One region of the Microbacterium sp. S1037 genome, then DNA from elsewhere that is predicted to be linked to it. Evidence: predicted binding sites of a transcription regulator. Region 1 holds the regulator's gene; the other holds the start of a gene.

Region 1 (7,063 bases):
AACCCCCTGTTGGCAGGCTCGCCCAGCCGTCCCGAAGTTGAGCCAATTCATATCAAGTCTCCTTGACGCCTCGCGGGGGCTGCGATAACCTTGAGTCATCGCGGCTCAACCCGTGAGAAGACTTCATCAGAACCACGAGCTCGGCACCGGTCGGGCTCACAAGCAAGGAGACACATATGCCACGTGCAGTGGGAATCGACCTCGGTACGACCAACTCCGTCGTGAGTGTCCTCGAGGGTGGCGAGCCCAAGGTCATCGCCAACGCCGAGGGTTTCCGCACGACCCCCTCGGTCGTCGCGTTCACGAAGGACGGCGAGGTGCTCGTCGGCGAGACCGCCAAGCGCCAGGCCGTGACCAACGTCGACCGCACCATCTCGAGCGTCAAGCGCCACATGGGCACGACCTGGACCTTCGACGTCGACGGCAAGAAGTGGACGCCGCAGGAGATCTCCGCCCGCATCCTGCAGAAGCTCAAGCGCGACGCCGAGGAGTACCTGGGCGACAGCGTGACGGATGCCGTCATCACGGTCCCCGCGTACTTCAACGACGCCGAGCGTCAGGCCACCAAGGAGGCCGGTGAGATCGCGGGCCTCAACGTCCTGCGCATCATCAACGAGCCCACCGCGGCCGCCCTGGCCTACGGCCTCGACAAGGGCAAGGAGGACGAGCTCATCCTCGTGTTCGACCTCGGTGGTGGAACGTTCGACGTCTCGCTGCTCGAGGTGGGCAAGGACGACGACTTCTCGACCATCCAGGTGCGCGCGACCGCCGGTGACAACCGTCTCGGTGGTGACGACTGGGACCAGCGCCTCGTCGAGTACCTCATCAAGCAGTTCAAGGACACCACCGGTGTCGACGTCTCGGGTGACAAGATCGCCCTCCAGCGTCTGAAGGAAGCGGCCGAGCAGGCCAAGAAGGAGCTGTCGAGCTCGACCTCGACCTCGATCAACCTGCCCTACCTGTCGCTGACCGACTCCGGCCCCGTGTCGCTGAGCGAGACGATCACGCGCGCCAAGTTCGAGGACCTCACCAAGGACCTCCTCGACCGCACCCGCAAGCCCTTCTCCGACGTCATCCGCGAGGCCGGCGTCAAGGTCGACGACATCGCCCACGTGGTGCTCGTCGGTGGCTCGACCCGCATGCCCGCGGTCGCCGAGCTGGTCAAGAAGGAGACGGGTAAGGACGCCAACAAGGGCGTGAACCCCGACGAGGTCGTGGCCGTCGGTGCAGCCCTCCAGGCCGGTGTCCTCAAGGGTGAGCGCAAGGACGTGCTGCTCATCGACGTCACCCCCCTGAGCCTCGGCATCGAGACCAAGGGCGGCATCATGACGAAGCTCATCGAGCGCAACACGGCCATCCCCACCAAGCGCAGCGAAACCTTCACCACCGCCGACGACAACCAGCCGTCGGTCGCGATCCAGGTCTTCCAGGGCGAGCGCGAGTTCACCCGCGACAACAAGCCGCTGGGCACCTTCGAGCTCACCGGTATCGCTCCGGCTCCCCGTGGCATCCCGCAGGTCGAGGTCACCTTCGACATCGACGCGAACGGCATCGTGCACGTGTCCGCGAAGGACAAGGGCACCGGCAAGGAGCAGTCGATGACCATCACGGGCGGCTCGTCGCTCCCGAAGGAAGACATCGAGCGCATGGTCCGCGAGGCCGAGGAGAACGCCGCGGAGGACAAGAAGCGCCGCGAGTCCGCCGAGACCCGCAACCAGGCCGAGACGCTCTCGTACTCGATCGAGAAGCTGATCAAGGAGAACGAGGACAAGCTCCCCGCCGAGGTCAAGACCGAGGTGCAGGGCGACGTCGACGCGCTCAAGACGGCTCTCGCCGGTGACGACGACGACGCGGTCAAGACCGCGTTCGACAAGCTGAACGCCAGCCAGGGCAAGCTCGGCGAGGCGATCTACGCCTCGTCGCAGGCTGCGGGCGAGCCCGCTGACCCCAACGTGGGCCAGCCCGGCAACGGCGAGACGCCGAACCCCGAGGAAGACGTCATCGACGCCGAGGTCGTCGACGACGAGAACCCCGACGAGAAGAAGTAAGCAGAGAACATGGCACACAAGGACGACGAACAGCCCACGGGCTCGGGCGCCGGTCCTGACGAGACGGGGCCGGAGGAGAACACCTCCGGCCCCGCGCCGTCGGGCGAGCAGTCCGAGACGCAGGACGCAGGCCAGACCCCGGATGCCGAGGGCCTGACCATCGACGACATCCTCGGCGCCGAGCAGACTCCCGAGGCAGCCGCAGAGGGCGCTTCCTCCGACAAGGAGGCGTCGCTGCTGATCGACCTCAAGCGTCTGCAGGCCGAGTACGCGAACTACCGTCGACGGACCGAGGAGCAGCGCGAGCGCGAGATCGAGCGCGCCAAGGGCGAGGCCGTGAAGGGCCTGCTGCCCGTCATGGACGACCTCGACCGCGCCGCCAAGCACGGCGACCTCGTCGAGGGCAGCCCGCTCGCCGCCATCGGCGAGAAGGTCCGCGCCGTGGCCGAGCGCCTCGGTGTGGTCTCGTACGGCGCCGTCGGCGAGGTGTTCGACCCGCAGCAGCACGAGGCGATCTTCCAGGCTCCGACCCCGGGTGCGACGGAGACGACGATCCTCGAGGTCGTCGAGGTCGGCTACCGCCTCGGCTCGGTCGAACTGCGACCGGCGAAGGTCGTCGTCGCCGTGCCGGCCTAAGAGGAGGACACATGGCGAGTCAGGACTGGTTCGACAAGGACTTCTACAAGGTCCTCGGTGTCGACAAGGGCGTGAGCGCGGCCGATCTGAAGAAGACCTACCGCAAGCTGGCGCGCCAGTACCACCCCGACTCGAACCCGGGCGACGCGAAAGCGGAGGCCAAGTTCAAGGAGATCAGCGAGGCCTACTCGGTGCTCAACGATCCCGAGCAGCGCGAGGAGTACGACCAGATCCGGGCCATGGGCTCGGGGGCGCGCTTCTCGGCTCCGGGGACGGGTGCCGGCGGCGGTTTCGATGACGTGTTCAGCCGTTTCGGTCAGCAGCGCGGGGGAACCACGGGCGGTCCCGCCGGCTTCGAGGACTTCTTCTCGATGTTCGACCAGGGCGGAGGGGGCTTCGGCTCCGGACGCTTCGGTCAGACGACGGGCGGATACCGCGGCTTCGGCGGCCCCCAGCGCGGGGCCGACGTCACGGCGCGCACGACGATCGACTTCGTCACCGCGGCCAAGGGCGAGACCATCACGCTGCAGGGCGAGGACAACAAGCCCTTCAAGGTGAAGATCCCGGCCGGCGTCTCGGACGGGCAGAAGATCCGCCTGCGTGGTCGTGGTCGTCCTTCCCCGGACGGCGGCGAGAGCGGCGACATCGTCGTGACCGTCGCGGTGCGTCCGCACCCGGTGTTCACCCGTGACGGCCTCAACCTGCGGCTGACGGTCCCCGTGACCTTCACCGAGGCGGCTCTCGGCGCGACCATCGAGGTGCCCACCCTCGGCGGCGACCCGGTGCGGCTGCGTGTCGCCCCGGGCACTCCGTCGGGGCGCGTGCTGCGCGTCAAGGGGCGTGGCATCCAGACCTCCAAGGGCACCGGCGACCTGCTCGCCGAAGTCCAGGTCGCGGTCCCCGCGCACCTCGACGACGCCGCCCGCGAGGCCCTCGAGCGTTTCCACGAGCTCGAACCGAAAGAGAATCCCCGCGCCGACCTGATGGCCAAGGCGCGATAACACCACCACGCCGGGGCTCGGCATCCGGGATCACGGATGCCGGGACCCGGCGAACGGCACGAGCGAGAGGAGAAGACGTGGCCGACCGAGAGATCGATGAGGATTCCCCCATCTTCGCCATCGCCGTCGCCGCCGAGCTGTCGAACATGCACCCGCAGACCCTGCGGCAGTACGACCGGCTCGGCCTTGTCGTCCCCGCGCGCACCCAGGGTGGGTCGCGCCGGTACTCGAGCCGGCACGTGCAGCAGCTGCGCGAGGTCGCGCGCCTGTCGAGCGAGGGCATGAGTCTCCCCGCGATCGCGCGCCTGTTGACACTCGAGCAGCAGGTGCACGACCTGTCGCGCCGCGTGAGCGAGCTCGAGCGTCAGCTCATCGCCGAGCGCGAGTCCCGCCCGGGCGCGCGCGTGTTCGCGGCGGGGGCGACCGGGTCGGTCGTGACCCTGCGCCACGGTGCGCGCGTGCGTCGCGCGACCGACATCGTGCTGTGGCGTCCGCGCGACGCGCACGGCGACTGACGCTCCCGCAGGCGCCGCCGGCTCACGCCGGATCGAGTCGCAGAACGGTCGGTGACTCGCCCAGTTTCAGGTCGTCGACGATGCGCACCGTCCGGGCGATGTCGTCCACAGCGCCGATGACCGTGCCGAAACGCTCGCGGTCGGAGCAGACCGCGGTGACCGTCACGAAGTGCGAGCCCGTGTCCCACGTGTAGGTCGCGAACGGCGGCGTCTTCGGGTCGCTCGGCAGGGGCATCGCGAGCTTCTCGCCGACGCCGAGGAAGGGGTTCCGGAACGACTCGGTGTCGTCGTACTCCATCGGCATCATCGCGCGCGCCGTGCGCAGCTGCGGCGTCGCCTCCTGCAGCTGCGCCATCACGACGAGCAGCTCGGGGTCGCTCTTCCACACCCACACGAGCACGCGTCCGGCCGCGCGCCGCATGAGCAGCGGAGCGGCCTGGCTGAGGATCCACGCGAAAGCTCCGCCCCCGGGCCGGGGCGTCGAGCCCGCGGCGGTGTTCGCCTGGTTCAGCAGCATGCCGATGGCGGCCTTGCGGTGGCGGCGGCCGCGGAATCCGAGGGAGCCCGTCACGGGCACCCAGCGGTCGGCGGGAGCGTCGGCCTGCAGTCGGGACATGGGTCCAGCCTAGAACCCTCCACGCTTGCCATTCGATGGAAAGTGCGTTTCACTAGACGACATGGCTGATGCCTCCACACGCACCGTCGACCGGGCGCTGACGCTGCTCGCGACCGTCTGCGACGACGGCCCCCTGACTCTCGCGGACGCCGCTCGGGCGGTCGGCCTCTCGGCGAGTACCGCGCTGCGCCTGCTCCGCACGCTCGAAGCGCAGGAGTTCGTCCGGCGCGTCGACGACGGTCGTTACGCGGCCGGTGTGCGCATGATCCAGCTCGGCGCGCGGGCGCTGTCGAACGACGCCCTCGTGTCGCTCGCCGAGCCCGCCCTCTCGCGGGTCGTCGCCGAGACAGGCGAGTCGAGTTACCTCGCGGTGCGCGGTCCCGGCGACACCGCGCTCTACATCGCGATCATCGAGGGCACGCACTCGATCCGCCACTCCAGCTGGGTCGGTCGCACCATTCCGCGCGAGGGTTCCGCGGCCGGGGCCGTGCTCGGCGGTGAGGTCGCGCGGGATGAATACGTCGTCGTCACCCAGGGTGTGGAAGACGACGTCACCGCCATTGCCGCCCCCATCGTCGTGGGAGGGCGGGTCGTGGCATCCCTGTCCGTCGTCGTCCCCAGCTATCGCACCACCGAAGCCAAGACCGCCGAGATCGGGCGCATCCTCGTCCGCGAGAGCGGCACGATCGGAGCGTCGTCAGACGTCGAAGGAGAGAGAACACCATGACCGGAAACCGCGAGATCCGCGCCCCGCGAGGGACGTCGCTGACGGCCAAGAGCTGGCAGACCGAGGCCCCGCTGCGGATGCTCATGAACAACCTCGACCCCGAGGTCGCCGAACGTCCCGAAGACCTCATCGTCTACGGCGGCACCGGGAAGGCCGCCCGCAACTGGGCGAGCTACGACGCGATCGTCGCCACCCTCGCCGACCTCGACGACGATGAGACGCTGCTGGTGCAGTCGGGCAAGCCCGTGGGGGTGTTCCGCACGAACGTGTGGGCACCGCGCGTCCTTCTGGCCAACTCGAACCTCGTCGGCGACTGGGCCACCTGGCCCGAGTTCCGCCGTCTCGAGGCCGAGGGGCTCATGATGTACGGCCAGATGACGGCCGGGTCGTGGATCTACATCGGCACGCAGGGCATCCTCCAGGGCACCTACGAGACCTTCGCGGCCGTTGCCCGCAAGCGCTTCGGAGGCACCCTCGCGGGAACCCTGACCGTCACCGGCGGCTGCGGTGGCATGGGCGGCGCCCAGCCTCTGTCGGTCACGCTCAACGGCGGTGTCGTGCTCATCGTCGACGTCGATGAGACGCGCCTTCGCCGTCGCCAGGGCAAGCGCTACCTCGACGAGGTCACCACCGACCTCGACGATGCTCTCGAGCGTGTGCTCGCCGCGAAGGCCGAGGGACGCGCCCTCTCGGTCGGTCTCGTGGGCAACAGCGCCGAGGTGCTGCCGGAACTGCTGCGCCGCGAGGTGCCGGTCGACATCGTGACCGACCAGACCTCCGCCCACGATCCCCTCGCCTACCTCCCCGCGGGCATCGCGTTCGAGGACTGGCGCACCGAGTCGGCCCGCGACCCCGAGGGCTTCACCGCCCGCTCGCGCGCTTCGATGGCCCGCCACGTCGAGGCGATGGTCGAGTTCCAGAAGCGCGGGGCCGAGGTGTTCGACTACGGCAACTCGATCCGCGACGAGGCGCGTCAGGGCGGCTACGCCGACGCGTTCGCCTTCCCCGGCTTCGTGCCGGCGTACATCCGGCCGCTGTTCTGCGAGGGTCTCGGCCCGTTCCGCTGGGTCGCGCTGTCGGGTGACCCGGCCGACATCGCCGTCACCGACCAGGCGATCCTCGAGCTCTTCCCCGAGAACGAGGGGCTGAAGCGCTGGATCACGGCGGCGCAGGAGCACGTCGAGTTCGAGGGGCTACCCGCCCGCATCTGCTGGCTCGGCTACGGCGACCGCGCCAAGGCCGCCGTCCGGTTCAACGAGCTCGTCGCCGAGGGCAAGATCTCGGCCCCGATCGTCATCGGTCGTGACCACCTCGACTCGGGATCGGTGGCCTCGCCCTACCGCGAGACCGAGGCGATGGCCGACGGATCGGATGCCATCGCCGACTGGCCCCTCCTGAACGCGCTCATCAACACCGCCTCCGGCGCCACCTGGGTGTCGTTGCACCACGGCGGTGGCGTCGGCATCGGTCGTTCCATCCACGCGGGCCAGGTCTCGGTCGCCGACGGCACCCCGCTCGCC
Region 2 (7,063 bases), on a different contig from region 1:
CGACCGCCCTCGCGCGCCGACAGGCGCGAATAGGCCAGCGGGAGAGCCGTGCAAACGACTGTCGCGTCGGCCCCGCGAACACGGGTCAGCCGTGGCCCCCCTTCCCGTCAGCTCGGCGAGGGCGCCGTCCGCCGCACGAAGTCGATGTACGCCTCCACCGTGTCTTCCGGCACGATCGCGCGGAGCACGACCTCGTCGGTCGCCGCGGTGTACGCCTCGAGCGCGTCGCTCAGCTCGGTGACGTCGCGGATCGTCGTGTCGGCGGCATCCACCCCCATCCGCGCGAAATTCGCGGCGTAGTTCGGGAACGACGCGTATCGCTCCGTCTCGGCCTCGAGGCGGGCCCGCGCGCCGGGAACGATCGCCGTCCGCACGTAGACCGCGATGTGCGCAGCAGGAGAGATCTCGTGCAGAGCGTCGGTCTGCGCGCGTGCCTCGACCGGCGGCACCCAGTTGAGAAGCACCCCCTCGGCCCGCTCGACGCCGGTGCGGCGCATTTTCGGGCCGAGCGCGCCGACGAGCACACGCGGCATGCCCGCGCCGTGCAGCACCTCGATCGCGTCGCCGACCCGTGCCAGAGCGCCCTCTTTCGCGATGCCCGAGCCGATCCCTAGAGTCAACCGGTCGAGCGGAAGATCGAGGGATGCCACCTCTGCGGCGATCGCATCACCAGGTCGACGGTCGACGGGCACGACCCCCGTGGCGAGGTGCAGACGGTCGGTGACCGTCGCCGCCGCGGCGAGCGCGGCAAGGGCGTCACCGTCGGGGGTGTCGTTGATCCAGAGCGCGTGGAATCCGGCTCTCTCGACCTCGGGGGCGATACGGGCGATCGACTCGGGGCCGAGCGCTCCCGCCAGTCCGAGCGAGACGACGCCCCGGCTCATGACACCCCTCCGGCGTTCGGAACGGCGATCGCAACCTGGCCGACCGCGGCGTAGAAGGCCGCGAGGTCGACGTCATCCGTCGGAAGCAGCACGACATCGTCGACGCCGGCGGCCTGGAATCGAGCGACGCCCTCGGCGACCTCGGATACGGAGCCGGCCAGCACCCGATCCGCGGCGTCAGGCCGGTCGCCCACCGCGGCTGCCGCCCGCTCCCGGGCGCCGGGACCGAAGGCCGTGAGCACGTAGGCGACGACATCGGTGCGGCCGTCGCGACCGGCATCCGCTCTCCCCGCCCGCACCACGCCGACGGCCTCGGCGATCTCGTCGACCGTGTGCCGACTGTCGAGGATGACGCCGTCGGCGACGGCACCGGCGAGAGCCAGTGTCTTCGGCCCTTCGGCCGCCGCGTAGACGAGCGGAGCCTCGGCGGGCGGCCAGTCGAGGGTGACCTCGCGCAGTCGGACGTACCTCCCCTCGGCGCTGACGGTGTCGCCCGCGAGCAACGAGCGGAGGGCGGGGAGCTGCTCCTGCATGAGCGTGAGCGGCGAGGCGGCCTTCGCCCCGATCTGACGCATCCAGTCCTGTACGCCGTGTCCGAAACCGGGGAGGAGCCGACCGGGGAACATCCGCTCGATCGTCGCGACCTCCATCGCCGAGGCGGCAACGTTGCGGAGGGGGAAAGGCGCGATCCCGACACCGATGCGCAGGTGATCGGTGACGGCGAGGGCGGCGGCTGCGGCGGCCCACGCGGAAGAGCGGAAGCAGTCTTCCCAGAGCCACAGCTCCTCGACACCGGCGTCCTCCGCCGCGCGCGCGGCGTCGCGCAGTTCCTCGGGAGGGTGGGGGTAGGGGCTGAAGATCGTGCCGATACGACTCATGTGTCTACTCTGCCCCGAACCTCCGACATCGGGCGAGGGTCGCGGCATCCGGTGGGTCGGTCTGCCGGCTGCCCACGGGCGGCCCCGTACCGTCCGGCGGAGATCACCGGCAACACGCCGCCACCGATCCACTCCCACCGGCGTGTCACCCACGAATTCCGCACGACGGCACGGCCCGCCCCCACCCACCGGCCACGGGCCACGGGCCACGGGCCACGGGCCACGGGCCACGGGCGGCCCCGTACCGTCGGGCGGAGATCACCGGCAACACGCCGCCACCGATCCACTCCCACCGGCGTGTCACCCACGAACTCCGCCCAACGGCACAGCCCACGCCGACCCCGCGGCCGCGGCCGCGGCCACCAGCCACCAGCCACCAGCCACCAGCCACCAGCCACCAACCACCAACCACCAGCCCCAACCACCAGCCCCAACCACCCCGCGCAGACCCCCGGAACACGCGAAAGGCCCCCGGAACCCGAAGATTCCGGGGGCCTGAAGCCCGACGCCTAGGCCGCGAGAGCCGCGGACGACGCGCGGACGACGAAGCCCGAGGCGTCGGCATCCACCGTCACCGCTCCCCCGTCGTTCAGCTCGCCCGACACGAACAGGTCGGCGATGCGGTCGTCGACCTCGCGCTGGATGAGGCGGCGCAGCGGCCGCGCGCCGTATTCGGGCTCGTACCCGACCTCGGCGAGGCGGTCGACGGCCGCGTCGGTGACCTCCAGAGCCACGTCGCGCGAAGCGAGTCGCCGCGCGGACGCGCCCAGCAGCAGCCGCACGATCTCGCGCAGTTGCACCTTCTCGAGCTTCTGGAACAGGACGATGTCGTCGATCCGGTTGAGGAACTCGGGCCGCATCGCCTCGCGCAGCTTGCCCATGACGCGGTCGCGCACGTCCTCGGCGGCGAACTCGCGCGTCGCGAAGCCGATCGCGCCGGAACGGGATGCCAGGATCTCGGCGCCCAGGTTCGAGGTCATCACGATCACCGTGTTGCGGAAGTCGACCGTGCGCCCCTGGCCGTCGGTCAGGCGTCCGTCGTCGAGCACCTGCAGCAGCAGGGTGAACACGTCGGGGTGGGCCTTCTCGATCTCGTCGAACAGCACGACCGCGTAAGGGTTGCGCCGGACGCGCTCGGTGAGCTGACCCGCCTCGTCGTAGCCGACGTACCCGGGAGGGGCGCCGACGAGGCGCGACACGGTGTGGCGCTCACCGAACTCGCTCATGTCGAAGCGGATCACGGCACCATCGTCGTCGAAGAGCGACCCCGCGAGGGCCTTCGCGAGCTCGGTCTTGCCCACGCCGGTGGGGCCGAGGAAGAGGAACGAACCGACGGGACGGTTCTCATCTCCCATGCCCGTGCGGTTGCGGCGCACGGCCTTGGCGACCGCGGTGACGGCGTCGTCCTGCCCGATGACCCGGGCGTGCAACTCGTTCTCGAGCTGCGACAGGCGTCCGCGTTCGGTCGCCGTCAGTCGGGCGACCGGGATGCCGGTGGACCGGCTGATCACCGCGGCGATCTCGGGCTCGTCGACCACGGCCGCGACCCGGGGGCCCCGCGTCGCGTCGTCCAGTCGCGCCTGCACGGCCGCCATCTCGTCACGCAGACGCGAGGCCTCCTCGTAGTGCTCGGCCGAGACGGCGGCGTTCTTCTCCGCCTCGAGGGTGGCGAGGCGCTCCAGCAGCGACGAGGTGTCGACCGAGACGCCGAGCTTCAGACGCAGCCGCGCTCCGGCCTGGTCGATGAGGTCGATCGCCTTGTCGGGGAGCACGCGGTCGGGAAGGTACCGATCACTGAGCTCGACGGCGGCGCGCAGCGCGTCGTCGGTGTAGGTGACGGCGTGGTGCTCCTCGTACGCCGAACGCAGACCGCGGAGGATCTCCACGGCATCCGTCAGCGAGGGCTCGCCCACGCGCACCGGCTGCAGACGCCGCTCGAGAGCGGGGTCCTTCTCGATCGTGCGGTACTCGCGCAGCGTGGTCGCGCCGATGAGACGCACGTCGCCGCGCGCGAGACGCGGCTTGAGGATGTTGCCCGCGTCCATCGACCCGTCGCCGCTGCCGCCCGCACCGACCAGGGTGTGCACCTCGTCGATGAAGACGACGAGCTTCTCGGATGCCGCGATCTCCTCCATCGTCTGGGTGAGTCGCTCCTCGAAGTCGCCGCGATAACGTGCGCCCGCGAGCATCGCCGCGAGGTCGATCGAGACCACGCGGGTGCCGCGGAGCTGCTCGGGAACCTCGTCGGCGACGATCGCGCGAGCCAGTCCCTCGACGATCGCGGTCTTTCCGACGCCGGCCTCGCCGATCAGCACGGGGTTGTTCTTCGTGCGGCGGCTGAGGATCTCGATCGTCTGCTCGATCTCTTCGGCGCGGCCGATGACCGGGTCGAGCTCGCCCGCCGTCGCGAGGGCGGTCAGGTCGGTGCCGAAGCGGTCGAGATTCGGGGTCGTGGATGCCGTCTGCTCGGGCACGGAGCTCGGCTCGCCGCCCACGACGGTCTCGCGCACGCCCTGGGTCAGGGCCTCGGCCGTGACACCGGCCTGCGCGAGGATCTGCCCGGCGGGTGCATCCTGAGCGAGGACGAGGGCGAAGAAGAGGTGGTCGGGGTCGACGTAGGTCGAGCCGGCGGCCCGGGCGACCTGGAACGCGTGGAACAGCGCGCGCTGGACGGAACCGGCGACGACGGCCCCGTCGACGTCGGCCGCGTCGGTGGCGGCGGGCAGCCGACTCTCGGCGGCGCGGGCGATCGCGGCGGGGTCGGCGCCGATACGAGCCACGGCCTCGCGTGCGGGCGACTGCCCCACGAGGACGTGGAGCACGTGCAGGGCGTCGAGCTCGCGCTGTCCGCGACCGAGCGCGAAACGGCCCGCGGCCTGCAGCGCTTCCTGTGTACGGGCGCTCAGGAAGCGACTGAGGTCGATGGACCGCTCGGCGCGCGCACGCTCTCCCGCGAGGTAGCGGGCGAGGAACTCGTCGAACGACTGGGCGCCGTTGTCCCCGGCGCCGGGGGTGAAGTCTTCTGGCACGAATGTCTCCTGTGATACATGAGTCAAGCTCACTCAAGTTTGAGACTTGAGCGGCCATGTATCAAGTTCAACGACGACGTTCCGAGGTTATTCCCGGCAATCTCACGCGCGCAGCGCGGGGTCGGGGGCGTCCCAGAGTTCGACCGTCTGCACGAGCCAGAACACCGCGAACAGGGTCACCACGACCGACTCCCCGAGGAAGATCACCGGCACACCCCCGACGGTCGCCGTCGCCGCCCCGGCGACCAGCACCGCGACCAGGGCGAGGAGCACCCCCAGGATGCCGACCGCGACCACCGCGTAGAGCACACGGAAGCGACGGAGCGCGCGCTGCGGGCGCCAGGCCGAAACGGCGGCGACGACGCCGATCACCGAGAAGAACCCGACGGCGGCGACGTTGTGCGCACCGCGGAGGAACGTCGGGAAATCGGAGAGAGCCCACGTCACGAACCCGGCGACGATCAGGGCGATCCCGAGCAGTGTCACGACGGTCCCCCACCCCGCGGAGCCCTGCGTGCGCGCAAGGACCGCGGCGGAGATCAGGACGACGACGGAGAGGGATGCCACCGACACACCGTTGTTGATCACGCCGGGGACCGCCGCAGGGGGCACGCACACCGCGCCGACCTCGCAGGACGCGTCGGAGATCGGCGTGGGCACCAGCGCGACGACGAGAGCGAACACGGCCGCGACGTCGAGGAGCCCCTGCTCGATGCTGCGCCCGGAGAGGACGAGGAGCGCCAGCGCGATCGCGCACAGACTCCCCACGAAGAGGTCGCCCGCCGGCGTGTAGAACGCGGCACTGATCGAGGGGAGCACACCCGCCCTCGCGACCTCGAGCCCCACGGACACCGCGAGAACGAGGGTCGCCGCCACGATCGACAGCCGCACGTATCGGTAGGTGCGCTGGGTCGACGTCGTGCGGATCCGCATGCCCACATCCTGGCATCGGCCACCGACACGACCACGCCCGGGCTATCGGTCGCCGACCATCCCGACCGTCGACGCAGTCCGACCCGTGTCGGAGGCGTCTGCCAGACTCGTCGCCATGCGCGACTTCCTCGCCGGCGCCGGCCTCCTTCTCCGCGGTCTCGGCCAGTGGCGCCGCACGCCGGGCGCGATGGCACTCGGGCTCATCCCGGGTGCCGTCGTCGGCCTGGCGTTCGGCGCCGCGCTCGTGGGGTGGGGCTTCTGGCTCCCGAGCCTCGTCGACGACTGGACGCCGTTCGCCGACGGATGGGAGCCGTTCTGGGCCGGCGCCCTCCGCGTGGCCATCGGCATCGCGTCGTTCGGCGCGGTGCTGTTCCTCTTCGCCGTCTCGTTCACCGCCGTGACGCTGACGGTCGGCGAGCCGATCTACGACCGGATCTGGCGCGCGACCGAGCGCTCCGCCCTCGGCGCAGTGCCGGACGTCGAGTACGGCTTCTGGCGGGGCGTCGGCGACAGCGTGCGGCTGGTGCTGCGCGGCATCCTGGTCGCCCTCCTCGCGTGGCTGCTCGGGCTCATCCCCCTCGTCGGAGGGGTGCTCGGGGGTGTCGTCGGCCTTCTGCTGACCGGCTGGCTCCTCGCCGACGAGCTCACCTCGCGCGCACTCTCGGCCCGGGGTCTCGACCGTCGGGCGCGACGCACCCTGCTCCGCGAGCACCGCGCGAAGGCGCTCGGGTTCGGCGTCGCGACCCAGATCTGCTTCCTCGTCCCGCTGGGCGCTGTCGCGATCATGCCGGCGGCCGTGGCGGGAAGCACGCTCTGGGCGCACGTTGCGCTCGGCGAGAAACCGTCCCGCGACGCGGTCGAGCGCGAGGCGCGACCCGCCGACCCGGCACGGTAGCCTGGAGCGACCGAAGGGATCCTCATGTTCATCGTCTCGCTCATCCTGTTCGTCGGGGGCATGCTGCTCACCGGCCTGTCGTTCTCGCTCGCGGCCCCCGCGCTCTTCTTCGCCCTCGGCATCATCCTGGTCTCGGCCGCGCTGGCGCTGCCCTTCCACTTCGGCACGCGGTAAGCCGGGAGCATCGGCCATGACGACCTATACCGTGGCCGACTACCTCCTCGACCGGCTCGCCGAGTCAGGGGTACGGCATTTCTTCGGCGTCCCAGGAGACTTCACGCTCGCCTTCCTCGACCACGTCGAGCGCCACCCGCTCATCGAGTGGGTCGGGTGCGCGAACGAGCTCGGCGCGGGCTACGCCGCCGACGGCTACGCGCGCCTCCACGGCCTCGGCGCGCTCAGCACGACCTTCGGCGTGGGCGAGCTCTCCGCCATCAGCGCGGT

What was found. Region 1 encodes HspR, which represses chaperone genes until heat shock. Its sites were predicted from a motif close to AAGTTGAGTCNNNNNGACTCAACTT; they were not measured.
Region 2: a site for HspR is predicted at 4,807-4,831, ahead of ACMW4R_RS10925 (ATP-dependent Clp protease ATP-binding subunit). Genes of this name have one in related genera too.

The regions. Positions count from the first base shown of each region.
Region 1 is NZ_JBLWIG010000001.1:459,924-466,986, reverse strand. It holds gene dnaK (molecular chaperone DnaK) at 177-2,048, shown strand; gene ACMW4R_RS01985 (nucleotide exchange factor GrpE) at 2,058-2,684, shown strand; gene ACMW4R_RS01980 (DnaJ C-terminal domain-containing protein) at 2,696-3,685, shown strand; gene ACMW4R_RS01975 (heat shock protein transcriptional repressor HspR) at 3,763-4,200, shown strand; gene ACMW4R_RS01970 (hypothetical protein) at 4,223-4,816, opposite strand; gene ACMW4R_RS01965 (IclR family transcriptional regulator) at 4,878-5,543, shown strand; gene hutU (urocanate hydratase) at 5,540-7,063, shown strand, end outside.
Region 2 is NZ_JBLWIG010000002.1:30,553-37,615, reverse strand. It holds gene ACMW4R_RS10935 (LLM class flavin-dependent oxidoreductase) at 108-884, opposite strand; gene ACMW4R_RS10930 (LLM class flavin-dependent oxidoreductase) at 881-1,762, opposite strand; gene ACMW4R_RS10925 (ATP-dependent Clp protease ATP-binding subunit) at 2,272-4,791, opposite strand; gene ACMW4R_RS10920 (hypothetical protein) at 4,894-5,724, opposite strand; gene ACMW4R_RS10915 (EI24 domain-containing protein) at 5,840-6,619, shown strand; gene ACMW4R_RS10910 (hypothetical protein) at 6,644-6,793, shown strand; gene ACMW4R_RS10905 (alpha-keto acid decarboxylase family protein) at 6,810-7,063, shown strand, end outside.